2 regions of the Lysinibacillus sp. NPDC093712 genome follow, and region 2 is predicted to be linked to the other one. Evidence: a T-box and tRNA genes for the amino acid it is inferred to sense, from the RefSeq annotation. Region 2 holds a T-box; the other holds one or more tRNA genes.
The links. The T-box of region 2 lies ahead of ileS (isoleucine--tRNA ligase). A T-box ahead of a tRNA ligase gene usually reads a tRNA of that ligase, here a tRNA-Ile.

Region 1 (4,940 bases), on a different contig from region 2:
AAGCTCTTTAGCGCCGATGGTAGTTGGGGGCTTCCCCCTGTGAGAGTAGGACGTCGCTTCGCTTGTTTTTTTACGTGGAGGATTAGCTCAGCTGGGAGAGCATCTGCCTTACAAGCAGAGGGTCGGCGGTTCGAGCCCGTCATCCTCCACCATTTTAAAAACTTAAAGTAATATTGTCGCGGGGTGGAGCAGTGGTAGCTCGTCGGGCTCATAACCCGAAGGTCACAGGTTCAAATCCTGTCTCCGCAACCAAATTATGGTCCCGTGGTGTAGCGGTTAACATGCCTGCCTGTCACGCAGGAGATCGCCGGTTCGATCCCGGTCGGGACCGTCTTTTTTTTATGCCGGTGTAGCTCAGTTGGTAGAGCAACTGACTTGTAATCAGTAGGTCGTGGGTTCGACTCCTATCGCCGGCACCAGCCCTTGGAGGGGTAGCGAAGTGGCTAAACGCGGCGGACTGTAAATCCGCTCCTTAGGGTTCGGCGGTTCGAATCCGTCCCCCTCCACCAGTTTTATTTAATAGGGGCATAGTTCAACGGTAGAATAGAGGTCTCCAAAACCTTTGGTGTGGGTTCGATTCCTACTGCCCCTGCCAATTTTTTTAGATTAAACTACTGTTATAGTTCATATGGCGGTTGTGGCGAAGTGGTTAACGCATCGGATTGTGGTTCCGACATTCGTGGGTTCGATTCCCATCAGTCGCCCCATATAATAATATTGGGGTATAGCCAAGCGGTAAGGCAACGGATTTTGATTCCGTCATGCCCTGGTTCGAATCCAGGTACCCCAGCCATTTTTTATTCATAATATGAGCCATTAGCTCAGTTGGTAGAGCATCTGACTTTTAATCAGAGGGTCGAAGGTTCGAGTCCTTCATGGCTCATCATATTTGCGGGTGTGGCGGAATTGGCAGACGCACTAGACTTAGGATCTAGCGCCGCGAGGCGTGGGGGTTCGACTCCCTTCACCCGCACCATTTATTTAAATTTCATAATTGCCAGGATAAATAATCTTATGCACATGCGGAAGTAGTTCAGTGGTAGAACACCACCTTGCCAAGGTGGGGGTCGCGAGTTCGAACCTCGTCTTCCGCTCCAAATGTGCCGGGGTGGCGGAACTGGCAGACGCACAGGACTTAAAATCCTGCGGTAGGTGACTACCGTGCCGGTTCGATTCCGGCCCTCGGCACCATTTTTAATAAAATTAAGCGCCCGTAGCTCAATTGGATAGAGCGTCTGACTACGGATCAGAAGGTTGTGGGTTCGACTCCTGCCGGGCGCGCCATAAAAAGATAAGATAGACAGTAACGGAATGTAGCTCAGCTTGGTAGAGCACTTGGTTTGGGACCAAGGGGTCGTAGGTTCGAATCCTGTCATTCCGACCATCTTTTAAAATTGGGGCCTTAGCTCAGCTGGGAGAGCGCCTGCCTTGCACGCAGGAGGTCAGCGGTTCGATCCCGCTAGGCTCCACCATATTTATTTATTTCCGGAGGTATACCCAAGTCTGGCTGAAGGGATCGGTCTTGAAAACCGACAGGCGGGTAACACCGCGCGGGGGTTCGAATCCCTCTACCTCCTCCATTTTCTTTTTCCGGGTCAGTAGCTCAGTTGGTAGAGCATTAGATTGAAGCTCTAAGTGTCGGCGGTTCGATTCCGTCCTGACCCATCTTTTTTTGCGGGTGTAGTTTAATGGTAAAACCTCAGCCTTCCAAGCTGATGTCGTGAGTTCGATTCTCATCACCCGCTCCAAAGAGGGCCTATAGCTCAGCTGGTTAGAGCGCACGCCTGATAAGCGTGAGGTCGATGGTTCGAGTCCATTTAGGCCCATTATAAAATTTTTCCGAAGTAGCTCAGTTGGTAGTAGCACCTGACTGTTAATCAGGTTGTCGCAGGTTCGAGTCCTGCCTTCGGAGCCATGGCCCCTTGGTCAAGCGGTTAAGACACCGCCCTTTCACGGCGGTAACACGGGTTCGAATCCCGTAGGGGTCATCTAGTAAAGCATGTAGCACATTGTTGCTACGTGCTTTTTCTTTGTAATTTTTCAAGTTATTTACTTAGTTCTTATAAAATTTTGATGAAGAATTTTCGACTGTCGGTTTAAATTTGAACAAAGTATTTCATATATAAAAGATGTATGTTTTCTGATGGATTTTTTCGTGGTGAATTTATTTCTATTCATCTAATATGAGGTTAGATGGAGGAAAACGACATGAAACTACAAGAGATACAACGTTTTTTAACACTTTATCAAATGGAGCAAAATGAGTCTGCCCAATGGCTAACAAATAGATTACAGCAAGTTGAAAAAGAGGGAGTATATATTCCTTCAACAGAGGAGCTTACTTTTGGCGCTCGGGTAGCCTGGCGTAATAGTAATAAATGTATCGGAAGATTGTTTTGGCATTCACTGCATGTTGAGGATGCACGCGATGTTTTACATGAGCAAGGAATATTTGAGAAGCTGCTGCATCATATTCGGTATGCGACAAATGGTGGTAAAATTCGCCCAACAATAACGGTATTTGCATCTGGAAGAGTAAAGATTTGGAATCATCAGCTTATACGTTATGCTGGCTATGAGACAGAAGCTGGCATCGTTGGTGACCCACATTCTGTGCCATTTACAAAAGTATGCGAATCATTAGGTTGGCAGGGTGAAGGAACAGCATTTGATGTACTACCACTCGTTATACAGGTGGATAATCGTCAACCTCAATTATTTACAATTCCACGTGAAGATGTATTGGAAGTTGCAATTCGCCATCCTGAGCATCCGCAGGTGGAGAAACTAGCGTTGAAATGGTATGCGGTGCCGATTATTTCAAGCATGCGCTTTCAAATGGCAGGTATTGATTTTCAGGCCGCTCCTTTTAATGGTTGGTATATGGGAACAGAAATTGGGGCACGCAATTTAGCTGATCATGATCGTTATAATATGTTACCGAAGATTGCTGAAATTTTTGGTCTCGATACAACAAAGCAGGCATCGCTTTGGCGTGATCGTGCATTAGTTGAATTAAATATTGCTGTTCTGCATTCCTTTAAAGAAGATGGTGTAAGTATAGTCGATCATCATACTGCTGCACAGCAATTTAAGCTATTTGAAGAGGCTGAGCAGAAGGCAGGCCGTGACTTAACAGGCAACTGGACTTGGTTGATTCCGCCGTTATCTCCTGCAACGACACATATTTTTCATAAGCCTTATGTCAATGTTTATAATACACCAAATTATTTTTATCAGAAACCGCATTACTAAACGTAAAGAGGCAACTCATAGATGATGAGCTGCCCAGACTGTAGACAAACTCGAAGTTTTTCGAATTTGTCTATAGTCCTTTTTTATTTAAAACTAATATAGGGATGACTACTGCCGTTGATTTCCGCTACGGGCGGGCGCTTTCCGCGGGCACAACGTAAGCCGCAACCCTCGCTAACGCGCGGTTTGTTGCGTCTTACGTACTGTGCTGTTCCAGCAGGAGTCGCCCGTCCTCCGCTCCAATTAACTAGTGTCAACACGCTCTTTCAAAGGAAAAAATGAAAATACAGTACGATTATCGCACTTATGATTATATATGATAGTCGTCTGCTTTAATCATTAAACAAATTTAGAGGTCTACTGCCGTTGATTTCCGCGGGCACAACGTAAGCCGCAACCCTCGCTAACGCGCGATCTGTTGCGTCTTACGTACTGTGCGTTCTGAGCCGGAGTCGCCCGCCCTCCACTCCAATCAACTTCAAACAGCTTCAAACAGCTTCATAGAGAGGGGATGCTCGAAAAGTATGGCAAGACGAAAGTAAGAACCCATTTTTCACAATAAAAATAACAAAAGGGATTAAGATTTCTATTCTTAATCCCTTTTGTCGACAAGCTCGGCAGCTCATAGTATGATGAGCTACCTTTTTTTAATTTATATATTCATTTCTAGAAGCTCTAAACGAACAGAAGAATAGTAATGCCGCAACGACAACAAACAGCCATCCAGCTGTATCCCAGCCGCCAAATAAATCATGTAAGTAACCAAATAAAATAGGACCTACTGCGGCTAATAAATAGCCTAATGATTGCGCAAAGCCAGATAAATCTGCTGCCTCAAATGCCGTACGTGTACGAAGTGTAAAGAACATCATTGCAAGTGAAAATGAAGCACCACCTGCTAAGCCTAGCAATATCATCCACAATACAGCAAGACTAGTCCATTCCATGACAAGGCCAGTAAAGCCGATGAAATAAAAGGCAGTAAACATTAAAACGAGGGGTCGCTGTGATGTCATTTTACTAGCGATAATCGGTACAGCTAAAGCCATAGGTACTTGTGAAATTTGCATGATGGAAAACATCCAACCTGCACGATCTGCGGCTATACCTTGTGCAATATAGATTTCAGGAATCCAAGCAGCGGTTGTATAAAATAATAATGATTGAAAACCCATCGCGCCAGTGACTGCCCAAGTAACTGGTGATTTCCACAATGGTATACGTTCTTTCGTAGCGGCTACAGTTGGTTCAGGCTTATTAAATTTTAATTGTGGAATCCAAATAAAAATCGTCACTACGACAAGGGCTAGAGCGATTGCAAGTGCACCTTGCCAGCCAAGAGATGCATTGGCTATGGGATAACTAATACCAGCACCAATTCCAGCTGTTAAATTCATGGACATTGTGAAAAATGCCATCAGTAATCCAACATGATAAGGGAATTTCATTTTAAGTAGCCCTGGAATTAGGACGTTGCCAAATGAAATAGCTACACCTATTATCATTGTACCAAATACGAGTAATCCAGTAGTTCCAAGTGAGCGCAGTACAATTCCTAGCGCTAATAAAATCGTTGATATAAATAGTGTTAATTCAAGACCCAGTTTTCTTGCAACTAATGGGGCAATAGGTGACACTAGCGCGAATGCAAGCAATGGAATTGTTGTTAGAAAGCCTGCAAGTAC
Region 2 (24,463 bases):
CACGTAATCTGCAGTTTCAGTACCAGCTACATTGGCGATAATTGGCACATCATAGCCTTCTAAAAACTTTAATTCTTCATTCATTACTTTTTCAATACCAGGATTTTGTAAGCCAATGGCATTTAGCATCCCTGCTGCTGTTTCCGCTACACGTGGTGTTGGATTGCCGGGTCTTGTTTCCACTGTTGTTGCTTTAATCATAATAGCGCCAAGCTTCGATAAATCGTACAGCTGAGCATATTCACGACCAAAGCCGAAGCAGCCTGAAGCTGGCATAATTGGATTTTTTAAATTTAAGCCAGGTATTTGGATATTTAAACGACTCATAATGCCACCGTACCTTTCGGGAATACTGGACCGTCAGAGCATACTTTGACATAGTCTTTTTCGATTTGATCGGTTGTCTTGCACACACATGCAAAGCAAGCTCCAATACCACAGCCCATGCGCTCTTCAAACGATAAATAACCTTCTTTTTCTGGGTAGAAGCCTTCTAACGCTTTTAGCATCGGTAAAGGGCCACAAGAATAGAACACATCAAACTCGGGCGCACGCGTTTCTAACACGTTTGTTACAAAGCCCTTCGTTCCTTTCGATCCATCTACAGTTACGTAATGTGTTTCACCAAGTGCATTAAACTCTTCCTCATAGAAGCAAACATCTTCTGTTTGGAAGCCTAATACATGGATTGTTTTCACCCCACGAGCATTAAGCTGTTTTGATAGTTCATGTAAAGGTGGTACACCGATGCCGCCACCAACTAACAATGCCGTCCCACCCGTCTTTACAGCATCGACTGGGAAGCCATTACCAATTGGGCCGAGGACATTGACTAACTGTCCTTCACGATTTGTCGCTAACACTTGCGTTCCTCGACCTTCCGCACGGTAAATCATTGTAAATTCACTATTGTCTTTATCTATGTTTGCAATACTAATAGGTCGACGTAAAAGCGGCTCCAATGAATCCGACACCTTTACATGGACAAACTGGCCAGGAGTCATATCCTGAACCAGTTCACCATGAAGTGTCAATTCGAAAATGTTTGTCGCAATTTGCTTTTGAGAGACGACCGTCATTTTCTCTTGACGAATCATATTAATGTACTACCTCCGCTTTCGGCATTTGTTCTGCTGTAAATGTCATTGATTCAATTACACGCAGCATTGCTTCTGCTGTATCTAATGATGTTAAGCAAGGTACGCCATTTTCTACAGACTCACGACGAATTCGGAATCCATCACGAGCTGGTTGCTTGCCTTTTGTTAACGTGTTAACTACTAACTGCGCTTCACCATTTTGAATTAGGTCTAGTAACGTTTGTCCTTTTGCACCGATTTTACCTACTACATCTGTACGAACGCCAGCTGCTTCAAACGCTTGGGCTGTACCTTCTGTCGCTACAATGCGGTAGCCAACTGTTGAAAAACGTTTTGCAAGAGCAATTGCCTCTTCTTTATCCTTATCAGATACAGTGAATAATACTGTGCCTTCTGTACGAATTTCCATGCCAGCAGCAACTAAGCCTTTGTAAAGGGCTTTTTCTAATGTTGCATCTTTACCCATTACTTCCCCTGTTGATTTCATTTCAGGTCCTAATGTGATGTCCACACGGCGTAATTTTGCGAATGAGAATACTGGTACTTTAACAAACACACCTTTTTGCTCTGCCGCTAAGCCAGTTGGATAGCCTTGCTCTACGATTGATTTACCAAGAATCGCTTTCGTTGCAATATTTGCCATTGGAATGTTTGTAATTTTACTTAAGAACGGTACTGTACGAGATGAGCGAGGGTTTACCTCAATGACATACACTTCACCTTGTGAAATTACATATTGGATGTTCATTAAGCCGATGATGCCAAGACCTTTTGCTAGACGAGTTGTGTAATCAACTAAAGTATCTTTTTGCGTTTGTGTTAATTTTTGTGGTGGATATACAGAAATCGAGTCACCAGAGTGCACCCCTGCACGTTCGATATGTTCCATAATCCCTGGGATTAATACATTTTCACCGTCACAAATCGCATCTACCTCAATTTCTTGACCCGTTAAGTAACGGTCTACTAAAACTGGGTGGTCAGGTGAAGCCTCAACAGCATTCTCCATATAATGTTGTAATTCTTCTTCGTTATAAACAATTTCCATTGCACGTCCACCTAGTACATATGAAGGGCGTACTAGCACTGGGAAGCCTAAGCGTTCACCAATCACAAGTGCTTCTTCTGTTGATACCGCCGTTTCACCTGGAGGCTGTGGAATGTCTAATGCATGTAACGCTTGTTCAAATTTATCGCGGTTTTCTGCACGATCGATGTCTTCTAGCGATGTACCTAAAATTTTCACACCATTTGCAGCTAATTTATCAGCTAAGTTAATAGCTGTTTGACCACCGAATTGCACAACTACGCCAATTGGTTGCTCTAAGTCGATAATGTGCATGACGTCTTCAATCGTTAATGGCTCGAAGTATAACTTATCTGAAACCGAGAAGTCTGTTGATACTGTTTCTGGGTTTGAGTTAATAATGATTGCTTCATAGCCTGCTTCTTGGATAGCCCAAACTGAGTGCACTGTAGCGTAATCAAACTCTACCCCTTGACCGATACGGATTGGACCTGAGCCTAATACGATAACAGATGGTTTTTCAGACTTGATTGATTCATTTTCTTCCTCATAAGTACCGTAGAAATAAGGTGTTTCTGATTCGAACTCCGCAGCACATGTGTCCACCATTTTATAGACAGGGATAATGCCGTTTTCTTTACGGTATGCATAGATTGCTTCTTGTGTTGTATCCCAAAGCTCAGCAACTTTTTTATCCGCAAAGCCTAGACGTTTAGCAGTACGTAACACTTCTTTATCGTTTTTATGGTCAGCAAGTGTTTGCTCCATATCTACAATGTTTTTGAATTTATTTAAGAAGAATAAGTCGATTGCAGACCATTCATGAATTTGTTCAATTGTTACACCACGGCGCAATGCTTCTCCGATGAAGAACAAACGCTCATCGCCCGCTTTACGGATACGTTTTTCAATCCAAGAGTCAGAGTTATTTTCAGCATGTTTCAGCTCTAAATGAACTTGACCTGTTTCAAGAGAACGGACAGCTTTTAGCATTGCTTCCTCGAACGTACGACCAAGCGCCATTACTTCCCCAGTTGCTTTCATTTGTGTGCCTAGGTTACGTTTTGCTGATTCGAATTTATCGAATGGCCAGCGTGGAATTTTTGCTACGATATAGTCTAGTGCTGGCTCGAAGCAAGCATACGTTGAACCTGTCACTGGATTTTTAATTTCATCTAAAGTTAAGCCTACTGCAATTTTTGCTGCCAGCTTGGCAATTGGGTAACCCGTTGCTTTTGATGCTAATGCAGATGAGCGTGATACACGTGGGTTTACTTCGATTACATAGTAGTTGAAGCTATATGGATCAAGGGCTAACTGTACGTTACAGCCACCTTCAATTTTTAGTGCGCGAATAATATCTAATGAGATATTTCGTAACATTTGGTTTTCACGGTCAGAAAGTGTTTGTGTTGGTGCTAACACGATTGAGTCACCTGTATGAATACCTACTGGATCAACATTTTCCATGTTACAAACAACGATCGCATTGTCAGCTGCATCACGCATTACTTCATATTCAATCTCTTTCAAGCCAGCGATTGATTTTTCAAGTAAGCATTGTGTAACTGGCGAATATTTTAAACCGGATGTTACGATTTCTTCTAGGTCTTGATCGTTATAGCAAATACCGCCACCTGTACCTCCAAGTGTAAATGCAGGTCGTACGATTACTGGATAACCTATTTTTGCGACAAAGTTTTTCGCTTCATCTAAGTTATGGATAATGTCTGATTCAGGTACTGGTGCACCTAGTTCGTACATTAAGTTACGGAATAAATCACGGTCTTCTGCTTTATGGATCGCATCTAGTTTCGTACCAAGAATTTCGATATTTAGTTCATTTAAAATACCTGAGTTGTCTAACTCAATTGCCATATTTAAACCTGTTTGACCACCTAGTGTTGGTAGGATTGCATCTGGACGTTCTTTACGTAAAATGCGTGATACAAATTCTAGTGTGATTGGCTCGATGTAAACTTTGTCTGCAATTTCAGTATCAGTCATAATTGTTGCAGGGTTTGAGTTTATTAAAATAACGCGGTAGCCTTCTTCTTTTAATGAAAGACAAGCTTGTGTCCCTGCATAGTCAAATTCTGCAGCTTGTCCGATGACGATTGGGCCAGACCCGATTACTAAAATAGTTTCTATATCTGTACGTTTAGGCATGTTGTTTCCCCTTCCCTGCTTCTACTTCCATCATTTCAATGAATTCATCAAATAAGTGGTTTGAATCTTCTGGTCCTGGTGATGCTTCTGGGTGATATTGTACTGTGAAAATCGGATATTTCTTATGACGTACACCTTCACAAGTACCATCATTTAATGCGACATGTGTTAATTCTAAATCTGTATCTTTTAAAGACTCAATATCGATGGCATAGCCATGGTTTTGAGATGTTATGTCTGTACGACCTGTGCGTAAATCTTTTACCGGGTGGTTACCTCCGCGGTGACCGAATGGTAATTTAAATGACTTCGCGCCACTCGCTAACGAGAAGATTTGGTGACCTAAGCAAATACCGAACATTGGCACTTTTCCGATTAAATTGCGTACCGTTTCGATACCTTCTGCAACGTCTTCAGGATTCCCTGGACCGTTTGACAGCATAATACCATCTGGATGCCATGCTAAAATTTCTGCTGCTGGTGTGTTGTAAGGTACAACTAATACATCACAATCACGTTTATTTAATTCACGAAGAATACCATGCTTCATACCGTAGTCAATTAATACTACTCGTTTGCCACGGCCTGGTGATGGATAAGCAGCCTTTGGCGTTACTTCGCGAACATGATGCGTAATCGCTGGTGTCGCTTGTAGTTTTGCGACGATTTCTTCTACATTCACTTCTTCGTCAGCCGCAGTTAAAATCGCTTTCACAGATCCTTTGCTACGAATAATGCGTGTTAATTTACGTGTATCAATGCCTTCAATCCCTGGGATATCCTTTGATGTTAAATATTCATCAACTGTTAAATCACATCTGAAGTTTGATGGTGTTTTTGCTAGTTCGCGGACTACAAATCCACGAATTGCTGGTGTGATTGATTCAAAATCATCACGGTTAATACCGTAGTTACCGATAAGTGGGTATGTTAACGTTACGATTTGTCCGTAGAATGAAGGATCTGAAATCGTTTCTTGATATCCTGTCATCCCTGTTGTGAATACGACCTCACCTTGTGAAGCTCGCTCGCTACCGAACGCTGTGCCTGTAAATACTGTGCCATCTTCTAAAATAAGTAAACGTTTTTTCATTACTCTGCCTCCTGGTATACGATATTACCTTCAAAAATTGTTATTACTGGCCAACCTTTTGCGACCCAACCATTGAAAGGTGTATTGCGACCTTTTGATACAAAACCTTCTGCATCAATAGTTTGTTCTTTCTTTACATCAATTAAAACCATGTCCGCTGATGCACCAACTTGTAACGTTCCATATGGTAAGTCGAAAATTTGTGCTGCTTTCACAGTCATCCAATCTATCAATTGCTTTAAAGTCCATTTCCCCGTCTCAACAAATTGTGTATACAACAGTGGGAATGCTGTTTCAAAGCCGACGATGCCGAACGGTGCGCCAACCATACCACAACATTTTTCTTCTATTGTATGTGGCGCATGATCTGTTGCGATGCAGTCGATTGTGCCATCAAGTAGTGCTGCGTGTAGAGAATCTTTATCGTCTGCAGCGCGTAATGGTGGGTTCATTTTCCAGTTAGCATCATCCGATGGAATATCCATCTCTTCAAGTAATAAGTGGTGTGGACAAACTTCTGATGTAACGCGAATACCTGCAGCTTTTGCGTCACGTACTGCACGCACAGATTCTTTTGTTGATACGTGGCACACATGATAGCGTGCGACCGCAGCTTCTGCAAGAAGAACATCGCGCGCAATTTGAACAGATTCACAAATGGATGGAATACCCGGTAGTCCTAGTTCTTTATTGCGCTTGCCTTCATGCATGACACCATCATAAATTAATGAATTATCTTCACAGTGTGCTACAACAACCACGTTATGCTTTGCCGCATCCTGCATTTGTTCATACATTGTTGATGCTAATTGGATTCCTACACCATCGTCTGAGAATGCTACAGCACCATGTGCTTTTAATTCCGCGATATCCGTACGAACTTCACCTGAAATGTCTTGCGTTAATGAGCCATATGGCAGTACGCGAATCACTGCGCTTTCTTGAATAAGACCGTTAATTAGTTGCATGTTTTCTACAGTGTCAGGCACTGGTTTCGTATTCGGCATTGCACAAATCGTTGTAAAACCACCTTTTGCTGCAGATGCAGAGCCTGTGGCAATTGTTTCTTTATGTTCAAAACCTGGCTCACGCAAATGTGTGTGCACATCTACAAAGCCTGGAGCAACAACTAAACCGTTTCCTTCGATAATTTCCGCACCAGCTACATTGACCTCTTGTCCAATGGCAGTAATTTTGCCATCTACCATGGCGATATTCACTGTATGCAGTTCACCTTGTTCATTTAACATTTGCACATTTTGAAGTACTTTTGTCATGTTATTCTCTCCCTTGTAAAATCGTTTCAATAATTGCCATGCGCGTATATACACCATTGCGAACTTGCTCAAAAATTCGAGAACGTTCGCTTTCGACTAGCTCTGAAGCAATTTCTACATCACGGTTAACTGGCGCTGGATGCATAATAATTGCCTTTGCCTTCATTTTCTTCTCACGTTCCACTGTCAATCCGTACTCTTCATGATAGCTTTCTTTTGAGAAGCTTTTATTTACTTTATGACGTTCATGTTGTACACGAAGTAACATAATGACATCGCTTATTTCGATTAAATCGTCCCAAGAATGATGTGCTTTAAAATCCCCTGCCCAATCTTCTGGGCAAAGAAAATGCACATTTGCTCCTAGTCGTTGTAACGCCGAAGCATTTGATTTCGCAACACGACTATGAGATATATCCCCAGCGATTGTGATATTTAACCCTTCAAAAGAACCAAACTCTTTTTTTATCGTGTACAAATCCAGCAATGATTGTGATGGATGTTGACCAGCGCCATCTCCTGCGTTGATAACTGCAACATGAATGCCTTCTAGTAGCTCGTTATAATATTCATCTTCTTGTGCTCGGATAACGACCGCATCTATGCCAATCATTTCTAATGTTTTGACTGTATCGTACATCGTTTCGCCCTTTGTCACACTTGAAAAGCTTGCGTCAAACGGGATTACTGTACAGCCAACTTTCCGCTCTGCCATCTCAAAACTTGTTTTCGTTCGAGTACTCGGTTCAAAAAATAAGTTTGCAACGTTGTAAGCACGAGATAACGATGATGTTTCGCCATTTTCAAAAGCCTGCGCACGATGTAAAATGCTGCTAATCTCTTCAGTTGTTAAATGTTCCATTGATAATAAGTTCTTCATCATGTACCTCCATTAGATTGTGTGTCATGAACGTCTATGTATGACGTTCTTCATTATTTTAAGTGTCTAAATAATGTAAAAGCCCCGCTGATGTCATCAGCGAGGCATAAGGAGGCGTGACAAATTATAGTAAGCTCTGTGCCTACTTATCGTTTGTCCACTACTTCCCTTTTTTTGCCTCTCTGGACAATTCATTAAAAGGTACTACTATGAATTATTATTTTGATTGTAAGGTACTGGTATATCGGCTTCTTTTTTACCTGGTAAAACCGCATTTAGCACAACTCCGATAATCGCTGCTAACGCCATACCTTCTAAACTTAGTGATTCTGTGACGATAAATTTCGCACCGCCGATACCTATTACTAGAATAACAGAGGCAATGACTAGATTGCGGCTGTTACCAAAGTCGACATGATTGTCTACTAGCATACGGAGACCACTTGAAGCGATAATACCGAACAGCAGAATGGAAACTCCGCCAAGAACAGCTGTTGGAATTGTTGCGATCACTGCCATTGCTTTCCCGAAGAATGACAGGAAAATCGCCACTACTGCCGCTCCTGCTATTACATACACACTGTAAACACGTGTGATAGCAAGAACACCGATGTTTTCACCGTACGTTGTTTTTGGTGGTCCACCAATAAATGCACTAACTAATGTCCCAAAGCCATCACCAAGTAATGAACGATGTAAGCCTGGTTCTTTAATATAATCTCGATTCACTACTTTACCTAGCACGAGCTGGTGACCGATATGCTCTGAAATTGTCACAATAACAATCGGTACCATCGCTAGTAAAATCGTTGATGTAATCGTAAAGTCATAATCTACACCAGGAATAATGAAATGTGGTAGAGCAAACATCTTGGCTTCTTTAATCGGTTCAAAGTTGACGATACCGATAAAAATGGAGTACACATAGCCAACGATTAGGCCGATTAATATCGGCATTGTACTTAAAATCCCCTTAAAGAAGATTGTAAAAATAATTGCCGTAAATAGTGTGACAAGTGCTGCTGAGAAATGCAGTAAGTTATATTCTCCATCAACATTCATCGCCATGCCTACTGCTGTTCCTGATAAGCCAAGGCCGATAACCATAATAACAGGGCCTACTACGATAGGCGGAAGGATTTTCATAATCCATTTATAGCCGCTCTTCCAAATGATGAGTGACACAATGCCGTAGGTTACACCGACGGCCATAGCCCCTATCATGGCGTTACCTGGGTTGACACTTAAACCATTGTCATCTAAACCGCCTGCGGCAAGTAAAATTGGTGCGATAAAGGCAAACGATGAGCCTAAATATGCTGGCACTTGAAACTTCGTAATTAATAGGAAGAACAATGTTGCAATCCCGCTTGTTAGAAGGGCGATTGCTGGGCTAAGGCCTACTAGCTGTGGTACTAAAATCGTTGACCCGAACATGGCAAACATATGTTGAAAACTTAATGTCACCAATTGGACTGGAGTCGGTTTATCATTTATATCTAACACTGCCTTTGACATAACGTTTCCTCACTTTATAGTTAGTCTTCTTTATAAATAATGACGCAATCTTCACCATCGACTTCAGTTAAATTGACAACGATGCGCTCTGTGCCAGATGTCGGAACATTTTTTCCAACATAGTCAGCTCGAATTGGTAGCTCTCGGTGTCCTCGATCAATCAACACTGCCAGTTGAATTTGTGCTGGTCGTCCTAAGTCCATTATGGCATCTAATGCAGCACGGACAGTTCGGCCTGTATATAGTACATCATCGACTAAAATAATTTTTTGGTTGGCAACGACATAATTGATATCCACTTGCTCGACATGAGCTTGCTCATTTTCATGCTTTGTCGATAAATCATCTCGGTAAAGCGTAATGTCTAACTCCCCTGTACGAATGGCTTTACCTTCTATTTTTTCGATACGCTCCGCTAAGCGTCTCGCTAGAAAGGCACCGCGTGTTTTTATACCAACTAAAATACATTCATCAATGCCTTTATTACGTTCAATAATTTCATGTGCAATACGTGTTAATGCTCTTGTCATTGATGGCCCATCTAATAGCTCATTTTTTGACATCTTTTGTCCTCCTCTCTTGAATCTATTTTCAGTGTTGTCCATTATGCGCAACTTTTATTAGAGTATTGCCTCTGAAAAGTTGTTTAGCACAATCGAATTGTTACGGGATGCTTCCTAAGTGGTAAAGCACCATTACAACGGCATAAAAAAACCTCTCGAGGCGAATAGCCTGAGAGGGTTGAGTACGTGTTTAAATAGCATGTCGAAAAAATTTGCAGCACAAATTTTTGCAACACGTTCACATGTACCTTCTCAGCCTCTCTGGACTGCCATTAAAGGTGAATATTAAGTTAAAGTCGTTCATTCACTTTCGTTAGTATAGACCTTCTTTAAATATTCGTCAATCCTTATTTCGTAATTCCTCTAATAATTGTACATAATCGACAGGAAGTGGTGTTTCAAACTCCATATATTCGCCAGTTGTAGGATGATCGAACCCTAAAACTCCTGCATGTAATACTTGTCCACCAAAATCAATCGTTTTTCTCGGTCCGTATTTTGGATCACCAACAAGAGGGAATCCAATATAATTCATATGCACACGAATTTGGTGTGTACGTCCTGTTTCAAGACGGCACTCTACTAGTGTGTACTCACCTAAGCGTTCAATAACTTGGAAGTGCGTTACTGCATGTTTCCCTTTATCGACAACTGCTTGTTTTTGACGATCCTTTTGGTCACGGCCAATTGGTGCGTCAATTGTTCCTTTATCATGTGCAATATGTCCATGGACAAGCGCTGTATATTTACGCGTTACCGTTTTTTTAACAAGTTGATCGACTAATGATTCATGCGCTACATCATTTTTCGCAACCATTAGTAAACCTGATGTATCTTTATCGATACGGTGTACAATACCAGGACGCAAAATACCATTAATGCCCGATAAATCATTGCAATGATACATTAACCCATTTACAAGTGTACCTGTCATATGACCAGGTGCAGGATGGACAACCATGCCCTTTGGTTTGTTGACAACGAGAACATCCGCGTCCTCATAAACAATTTCAATGTCTAAGTTTTCAGCAATTACATCTAAAGGTTCTGCTTCTGGCACGATGATTTCTACAACATCGCCTGCTTTTACTTTATATTTCGCTTTAACTGTCTCACTATTTACTTTGACAATTCCTTCTGTAATCCAATTGCTAATTTGTGTACGAGACCACTCTGTCTGTATACTTGAAATCGCTTTGTCAATGCGCTCTCCTTGCTGTTGTTCTTCGATTGTATATGATACTTGCGTCATTGTTTCACCTGTTTCTTTCCTTTTTTATCTTCGGCGATTAAACCAATCATTAATACGACAACGGCAATCGTTAATGCTGCATCCGCAATATTAAAAATCGGGAAATCGTAATTCATAATAGGGATTAATACGTCGACAAAATCTACTACTTCTCCTCTAAATAAACGGTCAATAAAGTTACCAATGGCGCCACCCAATAAAAGCATTAAGCCTACTTGAAAAAGAGGCTTGCCCTTTGCTTCTTTGTGATAAAAGTAAATAATGGCACAAATAACGCCTATTGTTACAATAGAAAATAACCACATTTGTCCTTCAAGCATTCCCCATGCTGCACCTCTATTACGATGAGATAAAATGCCAAACCATGGGTCCCATACGGAAATGCGCTCACCAAACTCCATATTTTTCACAATTAGCCATTTTGTCCATTGATCTAAAATAATCACAAAAGCGGCCAATCCATAATATTTATACACAGCTATTCCTCCGTTCACTCAACATCTAACCTATTCTACCATAAGAGCTTATATAGCAATAACTAATATAACATGAAAATATGACGGAAACACAAGGCTGCGGCCCAAAAGTAAAAATCATAGCGCTTCGCCTATTGTACTGTCAATAAAATCACATAAACGCCCTGCCTTGTCCGTTCAAAACCAAGATTTCCAAATCGATGCCTCCACGAAAAATAAGAAGCCGTTGATTTCCATTCCAGGCGCTCCCTTTCCGCAGGCACGGCTCCAACTAATTTTTGTGGCGGTGCCACAAAAATGGATTTTCCGCTCGTGCTGTTCCTGCCGGAGTGTCGCGCCCTCCACTCCAATCAACTAGTATCCACTACTAATAAATTATACCGCTTCTAAAGAACACATGTTGATGATATTCTTTTACGCTTTCTCACAAAAGTGCCCATGTGAGTTTGTCTCGTACTAAAGTGTCAACCACCACCTTAGTAGTTTACAAACCCATTTCTCTAAAAGAAAGACAATAGACCAGCCCAAATTTCTTTGAGTTGGTCTACCGCCTATGTTTTCAATACTCTGTAAGTTACAGCCTGAAAGTATCAGGGCCTATGCAGTTTCAGATTCTTTCGAGTGTACGCGCTTCATAAAATCATTTACATCAGCAGGTACTTTACGATCTAACAATGACACAATAATGACAGAAAGGAAACCTACTGGTACAGTTATAATACCTGGGATTTTAAATTGTAGGAAACTCGGCAGTGTTCCTGGTAAGAAAATCATCCACATGGACACAACAAGGCCAATCACCAATCCAGCAATAGCTCCTTTTTCTGTCATACCTCTCCACCAAATACCTAAGATAAAAATCGGTGTAAATGTACTTGCAGCAACCGTAAATGCTAAAGCAACTAAATGACCGATCGATGCATCCTTAACGAGTAAACCTAGTCCACCATAAAGAATACCTAAAATAACAATAGCTACTTTTCCGGCAACTACTCGTTGTTTTTGCGTAATATCTTTTTTCATAAAGCTAGCGTATAAATCATGTGCTAATGCGCCCGAGCTGGTAATGAATAGTCCTGATAAATTAGAGAAGATTGCAGCGAATGCCCCTGCAATAACAAGGCCAAGAAGCCAATCGCCTCCTAAGGCAAGCGCAGTTGTTGGAATAACCATGTTATTGCCACCAAGTACTAAATCTCTCATCACTTCTTCACTTGCACTACCTGAGATGAAAATAGCACGGCCCACAACGCCTAAAAAAACAGCTAACAAGAAGAACGTACTGGCAATTCCAATGGCCATTAAAGCAGATTTACGGGCAGCCTTAGCACTTGGATTCGTATAAAAACGCAATAAAATATGCGGTAATCCAATAGTACCTAGCGCTAAACCGATTGTCATACTTATCGTTTGCCAAAACGTTGGGAAATAAAAGCCTGTCCCAGTCCATGCCCCACCATCAAAGTTAATATCACTACCATCCAAGGCATACGGTGATGTACCTGTAATAGGGCCATTAAAGGAATTAATGGCTGCTAAAATTTTGTCGTAATGCAAGCCCCCATACATTGCTGCAATAAGCATGACAATGAACGCTCCTAGACGAATCCAAAGCTCTAATGCTTGGTTGATTGTCGTCCCCTTCATTCCACCTATTCCTACGTAGAAAATCATTACTATACATGTAAAGATAATACCGAATTCATAAGATGTACCAAAAAACATACTTAATATTTGTGCTGCTCCTAACAGCTGCGGCGCCGCGTAGAAGCCTGAAATCGCTAAAACAACAATTACTGCGGCTAAACGAGCTCGTCTACTATGAAAGCGATAAGCTAAAAAGTCTGCTACAGTAAATGCTCCAAAACGTCTTAATGGCCCAGCAACAAAAATAGCTAGTAGCGTCAAGCCAATTGAGAAGCAAAATGCATAATAGGCACCATCATAGCCTAGCTGAAATGTTAAACCCGCAATCCCTAAGAATGTAGCTGCACTTAAGTAGTCTCCCCCAATAGCTGATCCATTCGTAAACCATCCAAAGCTCCGTCCCCCAACGAAGAAATCAGATGCCGTTGTATTTTTTTTCGTTAAATACGTAATGTACACAATGGTTCCCATGAGTACAATTGTCAACAACATTTTTGGTTCTAAAATCGTCTCAATCATTCAACCTACCCCCTTTAGTGAACTACTTATTTGACATTTTCATATTTTTTCAAGCGCTTTTCATACAAAGCCGTATGGACATATGCAATAACAAAGGCCATCACCATCATGACAATTGTCGTGACAAACCACGTTACAGTCATGCCTCCCCATACTTTCTTAAATGCAATTTCAGGAGCAAACCAATTCATTACCGGGATACTAAAAATTAAAATAAAATAAAATACCGTTAAGCTAAAGCCTGTAGTAAACTCATCCTTCATAATTTTATGCGTCGTCGGATCTAACGGTGGCAAATCTCTGACATCCACAGTTCCAGCTTCCACATACTCATAATCATGACTCCCCGCCATATTACTAACCCCCTTTTGTCTAGGTGAATAATTATCTGAAATTTCAAATTATTATTCACTACAACTATTCTATTCTATTTTTCTAATAATATAGGTACAATATTTTGCTGTATTAGTACAAAATATTGCTATTTTAAGTTAAAATACTTTTATCAATCTTCTTTTTGTTTTTTGATTTTAGAAAGGGGCTGTTTAGCATTTTAAGCGTCGTATGGTACGTTGAGAATTCAATTGAAAAACAGCAAATGATAGGATGGCTAGAAGAATTTCTCCCGCATACATTTATTGAATGTACACGACCGAGCGCACAAGAGGTGGCAATTTTCGTCTATGAAATTAACCATTTATTTGATTGGGTAAAGGTCAAACGATTAAAGAAAAATTATCCTAATAGTATTATTGTCCCTATTGTTGCAGTACACTTAACCTATTCAACAGGTATTGCCATTGAATTAAATTTACTAGCACTTCTTATTAAACCTTTGCAAAAACAAAAATTTTTACGAATTGTAAAAAAACTTTATACATCCTATAAAGATCAACAAGCAAGTACCGTTACAATGCTTGAGCTATCACAACAAATCCCACACAATCATACGTCACCATTTCGCGAAGCTTTTTTGAGACGACTCATACGGGGTGAAATTAATAACGAACAGGAAATTGTTCAAGCTTCTTCGTTTTTATCAACTGACTGTATTCCAAATATCGTTTTTTTAATCCAAGGCTATGTAGATGCTCAGCAAAACCGACCGATACTGTACGATGCAAGTAGTGTTATTACCAATGTCTTTCGTCAGCATTTTTCGGACAAAGCACCCCTGTCCTTTTTAAATTTCGAGCGTTACTTATTATTGCTGATGCGGATTCCTCATACGTATACATCATTTAAACGTTGGACAGATGGTGTCACCACTTTACTGACCGTTATCGAGCTTTTGAAAAGAGATTATAATATCCACCTTTTTATAGGAATTGGTGGTGTGTTTTTGCAATCTATGCAAGTTAAAGAATCCTACAGTCAGGCTAGAAAAGCACGTAGAAAGCCACCTGTAGATAATATTCATATACGATTTTATGAGGACTTAACGGAGCATGAACAACTACAAAAGGCTATTCAATATATCGAGGAGCATTATGATGAGCAACTAATTATTAGTGATGTCGCCAAATCAATTAATTTTAGTCCTACTCACTTTAGCCGCTTATTTAAAAAAGAAACTGGTCGTAATTTTGTTGATTATGTAGCGTATACTCGCATAATTAAAACACTCCCGTATTTACGGAAATTTGACTACACCATTGAAAAAATTTCAACAAGTTCTGGCTTTAATACACCCAATTATTACAGTCTTACATTTAAAAAATATGTAGGAATTTCTCCAACTGACTACCGCAATACAATCGAAATATTGTTTAAGTAAATATACTGAATGCTCAGTTCTCAAAACAACTTCGTACAGACACCCTCGCTTACTTCCTATTCAACGTTACTTTCCACTATCGTACTTAACTTTAGATCGGTATGTTCACAGCTATCCATTCATATAAAAAATGAGCAGTCGATTTCATCATCGCCTGCTCATTTTTATTTCATAAAATTTTATACGTAATACTTTTCAACAACTTCTGCACAACGAGCACATACTGTTGGTTGCGCTTCATTTGTTCCAACTGTTTCAGAAATTGACCAACAACGCTCACATTTCTCACCTGTTGCTTTTTCAACAACAATTGATGCATGTTCTAAAGCTAGCGCTTCAGCAGGAGCTGATTCAATTGGTGCTACCTCAAACGCAGAAACGATTGATAGCTGAGCAAAATCAATGTTAGCATCATTCAATAATGCTAATACTTCTGGTTTTGCATAAACTGTTACTTTCGCTTCAAGAGACTTACCGATTGTTTTAGCATTTCGAGCTTCTTCTAATGCTTTTAAAATAGCATCACGTACATCGATAATTGTTTCCCATTTTTCACGTAACTCATCGAAGTTTGCTTGCTCAACTACTGATGGGAAATCCGTTAATTGAACTGATACCTCTTCTACAACACCTTGTGCGTGTAAATAAGACCAAACTTCATCTGTTGTATGTGGGATGATTGGTGTCATGATTTTTACTAATGTCATTAATGTATCGTAAATAACCGTTTGCATTGCACGTCGATCGTGATTGTCATGACCTTCAATATAAACAACGTCTTTTGCGATGTCTAAGTAGAATGAAGATAGTTCTACAGCAACAAAGTTATTAACCGCATGGTAAACAGCAGCAAAATCATAACGATCATAAGCGCTACGCACTGTTTTTAATACATCTTGTAGACGCATGTAAATGTATTGATCCATTTCACGTAAATCCGAATATGGTACACGGTCTTTCAATGGATTGAAATCAGCTACATTGCCGTGTAAGAAACGGAATGTATTACGGATTTTACGGTAAACTTCAGAAACTTGCTTTAACATATCCATTGAAATACGAACATCGGCAGTATAATCTACAGAAGCTACCCATAGGCGTAAAATATCAGCACCGTATTGATCCATTACCTTTTGTGGGATAATTACATTTCCTAGTGATTTACTCATTTTGCGACCATCGCCATCTAGAACGAAACCATGCGTTAAGAGACCTTTATATGGTGCATAGCCATTAATCGCCACAGACGTAATTAACGACGAGTTAAACCAACCACGGTGTTGGTCAGACCCTTCTAAGTAAAGATCAGCTGGATATTTCATACCACGTTCAACTAGCACACCTTGGTGAGATGATCCTGAGTCAAACCAAACGTCCATAATATCGTTTTCTTTCGTGAATTCACCATTTGGACTTCCTGGATGCGTAAAGCCTTCTGGCAATAATTCTTTAGCCGTCATTTGGAACCAAATATTTGAACCATGCTCACGGAATAGTGTAGAAATACGTGCAATTGTTTCTGGCGTAATAATCGGCTCACCGTTTTCAGCATAGAAAATTGGAATCGGTACACCCCATGCACGTTGACGAGAAATAACCCAGTCTCCACGGTCACGAATCATATTATAAAGACGTGTCTCGCCCCAAGCAGGTGTAAATGCTGTCGATTTAACCGCATCTAATAATTCATCACGGAAAGCATCGATTGACGCAAACCATTGTGGTGTAGCACGATAAATTACTGGTTTTTTCGTACGCCAGTCATGTGGATAAGAGTGCGTAAAGAAGTTTAGTTTTTCTAATGCGCCAACTTCTTCTAATTTAGCAGTAACCATTTTGTTTGCATCATTGTAGAAAACACCTTCAAAGCCTGGTGCTTCATCAGTATAACAACCACTGTTATCCACTGGACTTAAAATTGGTAAACCATATAACTTACCAATTTGATAGTCATCTTCACCGTGTCCTGTAGCAGTATGAACACAACCAGTACCTGCCTCAGCAGTAACGTGCTCACCAACCATTACAAGCGATTCACGGTCGTAGAACGGATGTTGTGCTACGATGCGATCTAAAGCTTCCCCTTTTACCTCTTGAATAACTTCATAAGATTCCCAATCAAGTTCTTTTGCAACTGTTTCAAGCAATTCTTTCGCAATAATGAACTTTTTATCCGCTACTGCCACAACAACATAGATGAATTCTGGATTTAGAGAAATCCCTAAATTCGCTGGTAATGTCCAAGGTGTAGTAGTCCAAATAATAAATTTCGCATCAGCTGGTACAACACCTTTTGCATCTTTAATCGCAAAGCTTACATAAATAGAAGCTGATTTTACATCTTTATATTCAATTTCAGCCTCTGCTAATGCAGATTCTGAAGATGGTGACCAATACACTGGTTTTAAGCCTTTATAAATATAGCCTTTTTCAGCCATTTTACCGAATACTTCAATTTGTCGAGCTTCAAATTCTGGTTTTAACGTAATATATGGGTTTTCCCAATCACCACGGATACCTAAACGTCGGAATTGCTCACGCTGATTATCGATTTGTTCATATGCATATTTTTCGCAAAGCTCGCGGAATTCAGCAATAGACATTTCTTTACGTTTTACACCTTTGTTCGTTAAAGCTTGCTCGATTGGTAAACCATGTGTATCCCATCCAGGAATATAGTTAACATGGAAACCTGTCATTGAACGATGACGTGTGATCATATCTTTCAGCACTTTATTTAAGGCGTGACCAATATGGATATCACCATTTGCATAGGGAGGGCCATCATGTAGAACATATTCAGGGCGACCTGCTGTACGCTCCATTTGTAGTTTATTGATGTCCATTTCATTCCATTTTTCTTGCATTTTTGGTTCATTCGCTGGTAAATTTCCGCGCATTGGAAAATCTGTTTTCGGCATTAGTAACGTTTCTTTATATTCAACCATTTGTTAATTCCTCCTTTATTTTTTGCAAACAGAGAACAATTGCTAAGCATTTAATTACATTCGACAGATTTTGTAAGTCCCAAGCAAAGGTAAAGAGGACACAACTTGTGCCAATCATTTAAATTACACCTTTTTGCTATACTTTCCTAGTGACACGCAAAACAATCCATTAACAACAAAAAAAGCCCCTCAATCCCTGTAAGGGACGAGAAGCTTGAACTCGCGGTACCACCCTAGTTGTAGTACATAATTGTACTACCGCTTGAAAGCACGTTAACGTTGTGCGCTCCGAAATAACTTACTAAACGTTCAGTTATTTAGCTCAGAAGTGATTTTCTTTGTTATTTGCTTGTCTGGGCTCACACTATCCCCAAATCGCTTTACTACACCTAACAAATACTGTCTTCGTCTCTGCCTATATGCATATCTGTTCTTATTTAATTACTATTACAATAGTATATGGAAATCCATGTATGGCGTCAAGTCATATTCATTACATGACTACGTCACTTTTTCAATGGACTATTTAGATTTCTTCTGATTCTTGGGCATCCCCAACAGAAGACTGAATTTCTGTTAAATCAATATCATATTGCAATAAATGATCCCAATCGTCTGCATTAAGTAAATCTAACTGTGCTTCAACAAGCATTTTAAATCGATTGCGGAAAACTTTTGACTGCTTTTTCAGCTCATCTATTTCTATTGTTACTTTACGTGCTTTCGTTAATGCCTCATTCACAATGCGATCTGCATTTTTTTCGGCTTCTTTCACAATAAGCTTTGCTTCTTTTTGTGAGTTTCTTCGTACCTCATCTGCTGCCTCTTGCGCGACAACAATTGATTTTTGTAATGTTTCCTCTAAAGAATTAAAATGTCTCGCTTGCTCTAAAGCCATTTCCAGTTGCTTATCGACATCTTTTTTTTCACGGAGTAGTTTTTCATAATCTTTAATAATTTGATCTAAAAATTCATTTACTTCATCTTCAGCATATCCCCTGAAAGATTTTGTAAACTCCTTATTATGTATATCAATAGGTGATAATGGCATACGATCCTTCTCTCCTTTACATGTACATTCGTAATTTCTATTATACAATTGTTCTAACAACTTAGCAGTAAAAATAAATAGAAATTACATGTTTTTTACCCTTTTTGGGTCAAACGACCGATTTGTAAACGAATTTTATCTTTCTTTGTTCGGCCTTCTGTCATTAATATTTTCATGCGACCACTACCTCGTACTGATAAAATATCACCTTCTTGACATTCAAAAGCAACACTATCTCGTTCAGTCCAGTTTACACGCACTTTTTTTCCAGTAATAAGTGCTTGTGCTTTTTGACGAGACACTTTTAATACCGTTGCAATAATGACATCCAAACGCATAGAAGTAACGGTATAAGATTCTTCCTGCCAGTCATCTTCATTTTCAATAAGCGCTTGTGACTCTTTAATTGATTCTACATGCACTTTAACCTTCCCAATTCCTGTTAAATGAAGGCGTACATAATCTGCTATCTCTTCAGCGACAACAAACTGCACTTGCTGCTCATTCACCCGAATATCTCCGAATTTAGCTCTGTCTAAGCCTAAAGATAATAGGGCACCGAGCACATCTGGATGGCGCAATTGGACAAATCTTGCAGGATAGTGAATTGTAAATACTGTAAGCTGATAATCTTCCTCTTGCGGTTCGAAATACGTTGGGAAAATAAGCATACGTTGACGTTCTGCTTCATGAAACAAGCCATCGCTTGTCGTTTGAAGCATATTATTTTGCGCAATGATAGACATTACGATAAAACGCTGCCTTGGATCTAAAAAATCTGTAAGTTTCGGAACATAGCGGTCTTCCACCTCACGTTGCCAACTTACTACCTGCTCAATAAAAGGTTGCTCGTCCTTCCTAAAATGTTGTATTAAATGCTCCATCTATCGTTCACCCCATCTACCTCATCCATTTGAAACTACTAGTATATGTAAGTCTAGTATTCCCTTTTTACACAAAAAATCCCCACTAATTGTGAGGATTTTGACTAAAACATAAAGAATATTTTTTGAATCACAATAAAAAGCCCATTTTTAATAAAATTCAACATGAATATTGCCACAATCGGAGAAATATCAATCATGCCAATAGGAGGAATGATTTTTCTAAAAAGCCCTAAGTATGGATCACACATTCTTTCAAGAAAACGGCCAATTGCTGAACTTTGAGCAGCTGGTACCCAAGACATTAAAACATATGCTACTAGCATAAATGAGTACACAGTAAACGCTAAATCCAAATAATGCAAAATTATATAAAAAGTCATATAAACTACAATCCTCGCTATTAATTATCGTCTAAAATAAAATTTGAAATTTCGCCAGACACTTCTACATTATCTGGTGTGCATAAGAATATATCTTTGCCTATACGTTGAATGTCCCCACCTAGCGCATAGACTGTACCGCTTAAAAAATCGATAATTCGTATACCTTGCTCTCGTTCAATACGTTGCAGATTAACAATTGTTGCTCTTTTGTTTTTTAAGTTTTCTGCGATATCCTGAGCCTCTGCATAAACTCTCGGTTCTACCAATACAACCTTTGCACCTTTTGTATTCATAGCTGCTTGTAAACTAACAATATTATTATTGGCATTTGTACTTTGCGGTACAATTTCATGAATTTGTGCCTTACGTTCTTTGATGACCTTTTTAGATGGTTTAGCTGCATGAATCGGTTGTTGTTGCACGGGTTGTTGCTGTTGAATAGGAGCTTGCGTGATTTCTTCTTCTAGGTCTTCTTCAAGATAAAAGAAGTTTTTAATTTTATTTTTCATGCTCATCCTGTTCCCCTCTTTCATTTCCAACAAGAGCCGTTCCGACTCGAACGAATGTAGCTCCTTCCTCTACCGCTATTTCAAAGTCATTAGACATGCCCATTGATAACTCGGTACAAGGTGCGTGTGCGAATCCTCGTTCGGCTATTTGCTGTTGACATTGTTTTAATTGCTTAAAAACAGAGCGAATAATTGTTTCGTCCTCTGTATTTGGTGCCATTGTCATTAAACCTACAACTTGAATTTTCGTGAAGTCTTGTAAAGATTCAATAAAAGTTACTGCGTCTTCTGCTGTTAAACCATGTTTTGATTCTTCACCTGACACATTAACTTGTACAAAACATTTTACCGTTTTTGTTGCTCTTTTTTCAATTTCTTCTGCTAAGCTTAAACGATCCAAGGAATGTAAGTAATCAATTTCGTTAATAACTTGTTTTACTTTTCGAGTTTGTAATGATCCAATATAATGCCAGTGTACATTTGCTTGAATGGCTTCAATTTTTTGTATTAAGCCTTCAGGACGATTTTCACCTAAATGTATAAGCCCTGCATCAATTGCTTCTTGTGTTCTCTCAACGGAAACCTCTTTCGTAACAGCAATAATTTGAACATTAGTTGCCTCACGATTTGAACGCTGTTGTGCTGCTTGTATTTGATTATTAATTTTGTCTAAATTTGTTAAGATTTTCGTCACTGTTTTTCCCAACTTTACAACTTAGTTTCCTTTATTGTAACAAGCAACTCTTCATTTATCAATGAATAGCCTGACCTATAAAAATGCTGATCCATTTACGCTGCTCACACGAAATGAGAGGCTACAGTCTTACTGTTCGAAAAATATGAGCGAGCAGCACAAATGCTAAGATTCTACGATAATGCCTTTACTAGAATGACATCCTTTCCGACTACAAGAACATCTTTCATATACACTTTTCTTATTGATTCTTCTCCTCTAAAAAACCCTAGATATTTTCGTGGCTCTGCAATCATAAATGCCGTTACATAGCCCGTTTCTTTTGATACTTCTGCATCTACAACAAAGCCTAAAAAACGTCCATTCCCTGCTTCTATTACTTCTTTTTGCTGTAACATCGAGAAACGCATCTGTATCCCTCCTACTAAATCAATTACCATTGTGTTTTATGTTGAGCTAAAACATTTACAATGCTTATTGATTAGTTGCTGTATTGCTAATAAAAATCTATGACCGCTATCTTCATGTTCGCACTAACGCAATGAAGATAAAATGCGCACCGAAGTTTCGGGTGCGCATTGTCTACTTACTTATAATCTTTCTGCATTGTTTCAATGGCATTTTTTTCTAGACGTGAAATTTGCGCTTGGGAAATCCCTAATTCTTTTGCAATTTCAGTTTGTGTCTCACCATAATAAAAACGCTTAGCTACAATCATCTGCTGACGTACATCTAACTTTTGTAAGCTTTCCTTCACTGACACGTAGGCAACCCATTGATCTTCTGATACATCATCATCACGTAATTGGTCCATCATATAAACAGCGTCTCCACCGTCTGCATAAATGGGCTCTTGTAATGAAACTGGGTCTTGAATGGCATCTAAAGCAAATAATACATCTTCCTTTTTCATGTCAATCATTTCTGCGATTTCTTCAATCGTTGGTTCTCGCAAATTATCGGTTATCCATTGCTCTTTTGCCTGCATCGCCTTATACGCAATATCTCTAAGAGAACGAGAAACACGTAGTGCATGATGATCACGCAGATGGCGACGAATTTCACCAATGATCATTGGTACAGCATATGTTGAAAATCGTACATTATGCTTCAAATCGAAATGATCAATGGCTTTCATGAGGCCAATACAGCCTACTTGAAATAAATCATCTGCCTGTTCACCCCTGTAGGCAAATCGTCCGACAATACTTAGCACTAACCTTAAATTACACATTACAAGCTCTTCCCGAATCTCTGTTTCCCCTGCTTGTAATCGAATGAAGAGTTCCTTCATTTCTTCGTGCTTTAAAATTGGCAAAGTCGATGTATCTAAGCCGCAAAGATCTACTTTTGTTCGCATATTCGATTCCTCCGGATGTTATTCTCTGACTAAACCGTTACATCAGTTTGTCCGACAGAATCGAGAATATGCAGAAAAAATGTGACCAATTTTAGGTAGGATAAATTTCCCTATCTAAGATATTGGCTGATTCAAATTTTCTCGTAAATCTTGTATAATTTTCTTTTCTAACCTTGAAATATATGATTGCGAAATTCCTAAATGATCTGCTACTTCTTTTTGCGTCATTTCAATTTTACCGTTTAATCCGAAACGACATTCCATAATATATCGTTCACGTGCTCCTAATAAATTAATGGCATGGAACATATGCTGACGTTCGATTTTCTTTTCAACATTATCTAAAATAATATGTTCCTCTGTCCCTAAAATATCAGACAATAGTAACTCATTTCCATCTGCATCAGAATTTAGTGGTTCATCTAGTGAAACTTCACCCTTCATGCGACTTGTTTTACGTAAATGCATCAAAATTTCATTTTCAATACAACGTGATGCATACGTTGCAAGTTTAATATTTTTATCGGTATTGAACGTTTCAATCGCCTTTATTAAGCCAATTGAACCAATACTAATTAAATCTTCAATCGGCGTACCCGTATTATCAAAACGTCTAGCAATATAAACAACAAGACGTAAATTACGTTCAATAAGTGTATCTCTAGCTCGTAAATCTCCGTTCATAAAGGATGCAATGACTGTGACTTCTTCTTCTCGACTTAGTGGCACTGGCAATGAATCATTTCCCCCTATATAGTACGTTTCACGACTCCGAAACTTACCCCATAATTTTTTCAAGCTAGCAAGTAGCCTAAGAAGCAATAGTTCTCCCCCTCTATGAGTTATTTGAAAGCGCTGAAAAATGTAAAATTGCTGCTGTGCTATGCGGAAAATTTTTAGCTTTTTTTGTTAAAACGATATATTCATTTGTTTTTACTTGTGATGACTCTCCTTTAATATGCAATTCATCAAAGCGAAAGCCTAAGACAACAGTTTGTTGTTGCACAGTATTGACATGAATAAATCGAATAAGACGCTGATAATCTACTGAAAACATTGATACATCGTAAGGATCTGTTTCTTGCCATTGCGATAGTGCATCTCGAATTGTTGCTGGTAAATAAGGTCGTAGTGCTGAATACGAAACGAAATGGACAGGTTTTCCCGACAGTGGCTCAATACATTGATTCCCTGTATCTACAAATGCCGAAAGTGGGATAACTTCATCAAAAACCTTTAAGGTCGTTTGAAATACAAACTGTCCACTGACACGCTCCAGCTTGACAAATCCCCATTGCTTATAAAATATAAGGAGATTACCAAATGCCAGCAA

Region 1: it has a tRNA-Ile gene. The T-box ahead of ileS (isoleucine--tRNA ligase) is inferred to sense a tRNA for this amino acid. The anticodon was not compared.

What each region holds. Positions count from the first base shown of each region.
Region 1 is NZ_JBNNUU010000004.1:492,022-496,961, reverse strand. Features, by position in the region: partial or broken rRNA gene rrf (5S ribosomal RNA) at 1-62, shown strand, start outside; tRNA gene ACQKNX_RS17870 (tRNA-Val) at 77-152, shown strand; tRNA gene ACQKNX_RS17865 (tRNA-Met) at 178-252, shown strand; tRNA gene ACQKNX_RS17860 (tRNA-Asp) at 259-331, shown strand; tRNA gene ACQKNX_RS17855 (tRNA-Thr) at 344-419, shown strand; tRNA gene ACQKNX_RS17850 (tRNA-Tyr) at 426-509, shown strand; tRNA gene ACQKNX_RS17845 (tRNA-Trp) at 522-595, shown strand; tRNA gene ACQKNX_RS17840 (tRNA-His) at 632-707, shown strand; tRNA gene ACQKNX_RS17835 (tRNA-Gln) at 719-793, shown strand; tRNA gene ACQKNX_RS17830 (tRNA-Lys) at 811-883, shown strand; tRNA gene ACQKNX_RS17825 (tRNA-Leu) at 892-976, shown strand; tRNA gene ACQKNX_RS17820 (tRNA-Gly) at 1,023-1,097, shown strand; tRNA gene ACQKNX_RS17815 (tRNA-Leu) at 1,103-1,191, shown strand; tRNA gene ACQKNX_RS17810 (tRNA-Arg) at 1,208-1,284, shown strand; tRNA gene ACQKNX_RS17805 (tRNA-Pro) at 1,308-1,384, shown strand; tRNA gene ACQKNX_RS17800 (tRNA-Ala) at 1,397-1,472, shown strand; tRNA gene ACQKNX_RS17795 (tRNA-Ser) at 1,488-1,580, shown strand; tRNA gene ACQKNX_RS17790 (tRNA-Phe) at 1,593-1,665, shown strand; tRNA gene ACQKNX_RS17785 (tRNA-Gly) at 1,675-1,748, shown strand; tRNA gene ACQKNX_RS17780 (tRNA-Ile) at 1,753-1,826, shown strand; tRNA gene ACQKNX_RS17775 (tRNA-Asn) at 1,839-1,915, shown strand; tRNA gene ACQKNX_RS17770 (tRNA-Glu) at 1,917-1,988, shown strand; gene ACQKNX_RS17765 (nitric oxide synthase oxygenase) at 2,209-3,255, shown strand; gene ACQKNX_RS17760 (CynX/NimT family MFS transporter) at 3,903-4,940, opposite strand, start outside.
Region 2 is NZ_JBNNUU010000003.1:305,646-330,108, forward strand. Features, by position in the region: gene ACQKNX_RS14125 (dihydroorotate dehydrogenase) at 1-327, opposite strand, end outside; gene ACQKNX_RS14130 (dihydroorotate dehydrogenase electron transfer subunit) at 324-1,097, opposite strand; gene carB (carbamoyl-phosphate synthase large subunit) at 1,099-4,296, opposite strand; gene carA (glutamine-hydrolyzing carbamoyl-phosphate synthase small subunit) at 4,289-5,389, opposite strand; gene ACQKNX_RS14145 (dihydroorotase) at 5,389-6,666, opposite strand; gene ACQKNX_RS14150 (aspartate carbamoyltransferase catalytic subunit) at 6,668-7,546, opposite strand; gene ACQKNX_RS14155 (solute carrier family 23 protein) at 7,754-9,064, opposite strand; gene pyrR (bifunctional pyr operon transcriptional regulator/uracil phosphoribosyltransferase PyrR) at 9,085-9,627, opposite strand; gene ACQKNX_RS14165 (RluA family pseudouridine synthase) at 9,968-10,879, opposite strand; gene lspA (signal peptidase II) at 10,876-11,355, opposite strand; gene ACQKNX_RS14175 (cation acetate symporter) at 11,953-13,521, opposite strand; gene ACQKNX_RS14180 (hypothetical protein) at 13,548-13,874, opposite strand; gene ACQKNX_RS14185 (helix-turn-helix domain-containing protein) at 14,120-15,298, shown strand; gene ileS (isoleucine--tRNA ligase) at 15,478-18,246, opposite strand; T-box leader at 18,445-18,667, opposite strand; gene ACQKNX_RS14195 (DivIVA domain-containing protein) at 18,773-19,297, opposite strand; gene ACQKNX_RS14200 (RNA-binding protein) at 19,393-20,181, opposite strand; gene ACQKNX_RS14205 (YggT family protein) at 20,286-20,564, opposite strand; gene ACQKNX_RS14210 (cell division protein SepF) at 20,585-21,082, opposite strand; gene ACQKNX_RS14215 (YggS family pyridoxal phosphate-dependent enzyme) at 21,066-21,770, opposite strand; gene ACQKNX_RS14220 (YlmC/YmxH family sporulation protein) at 21,944-22,180, opposite strand; gene sigG (RNA polymerase sporulation sigma factor SigG) at 22,357-23,130, opposite strand; gene sigE (RNA polymerase sporulation sigma factor SigE) at 23,245-23,952, opposite strand; gene ACQKNX_RS14235 (sigma-E processing peptidase SpoIIGA) at 23,966-24,463, opposite strand, start outside.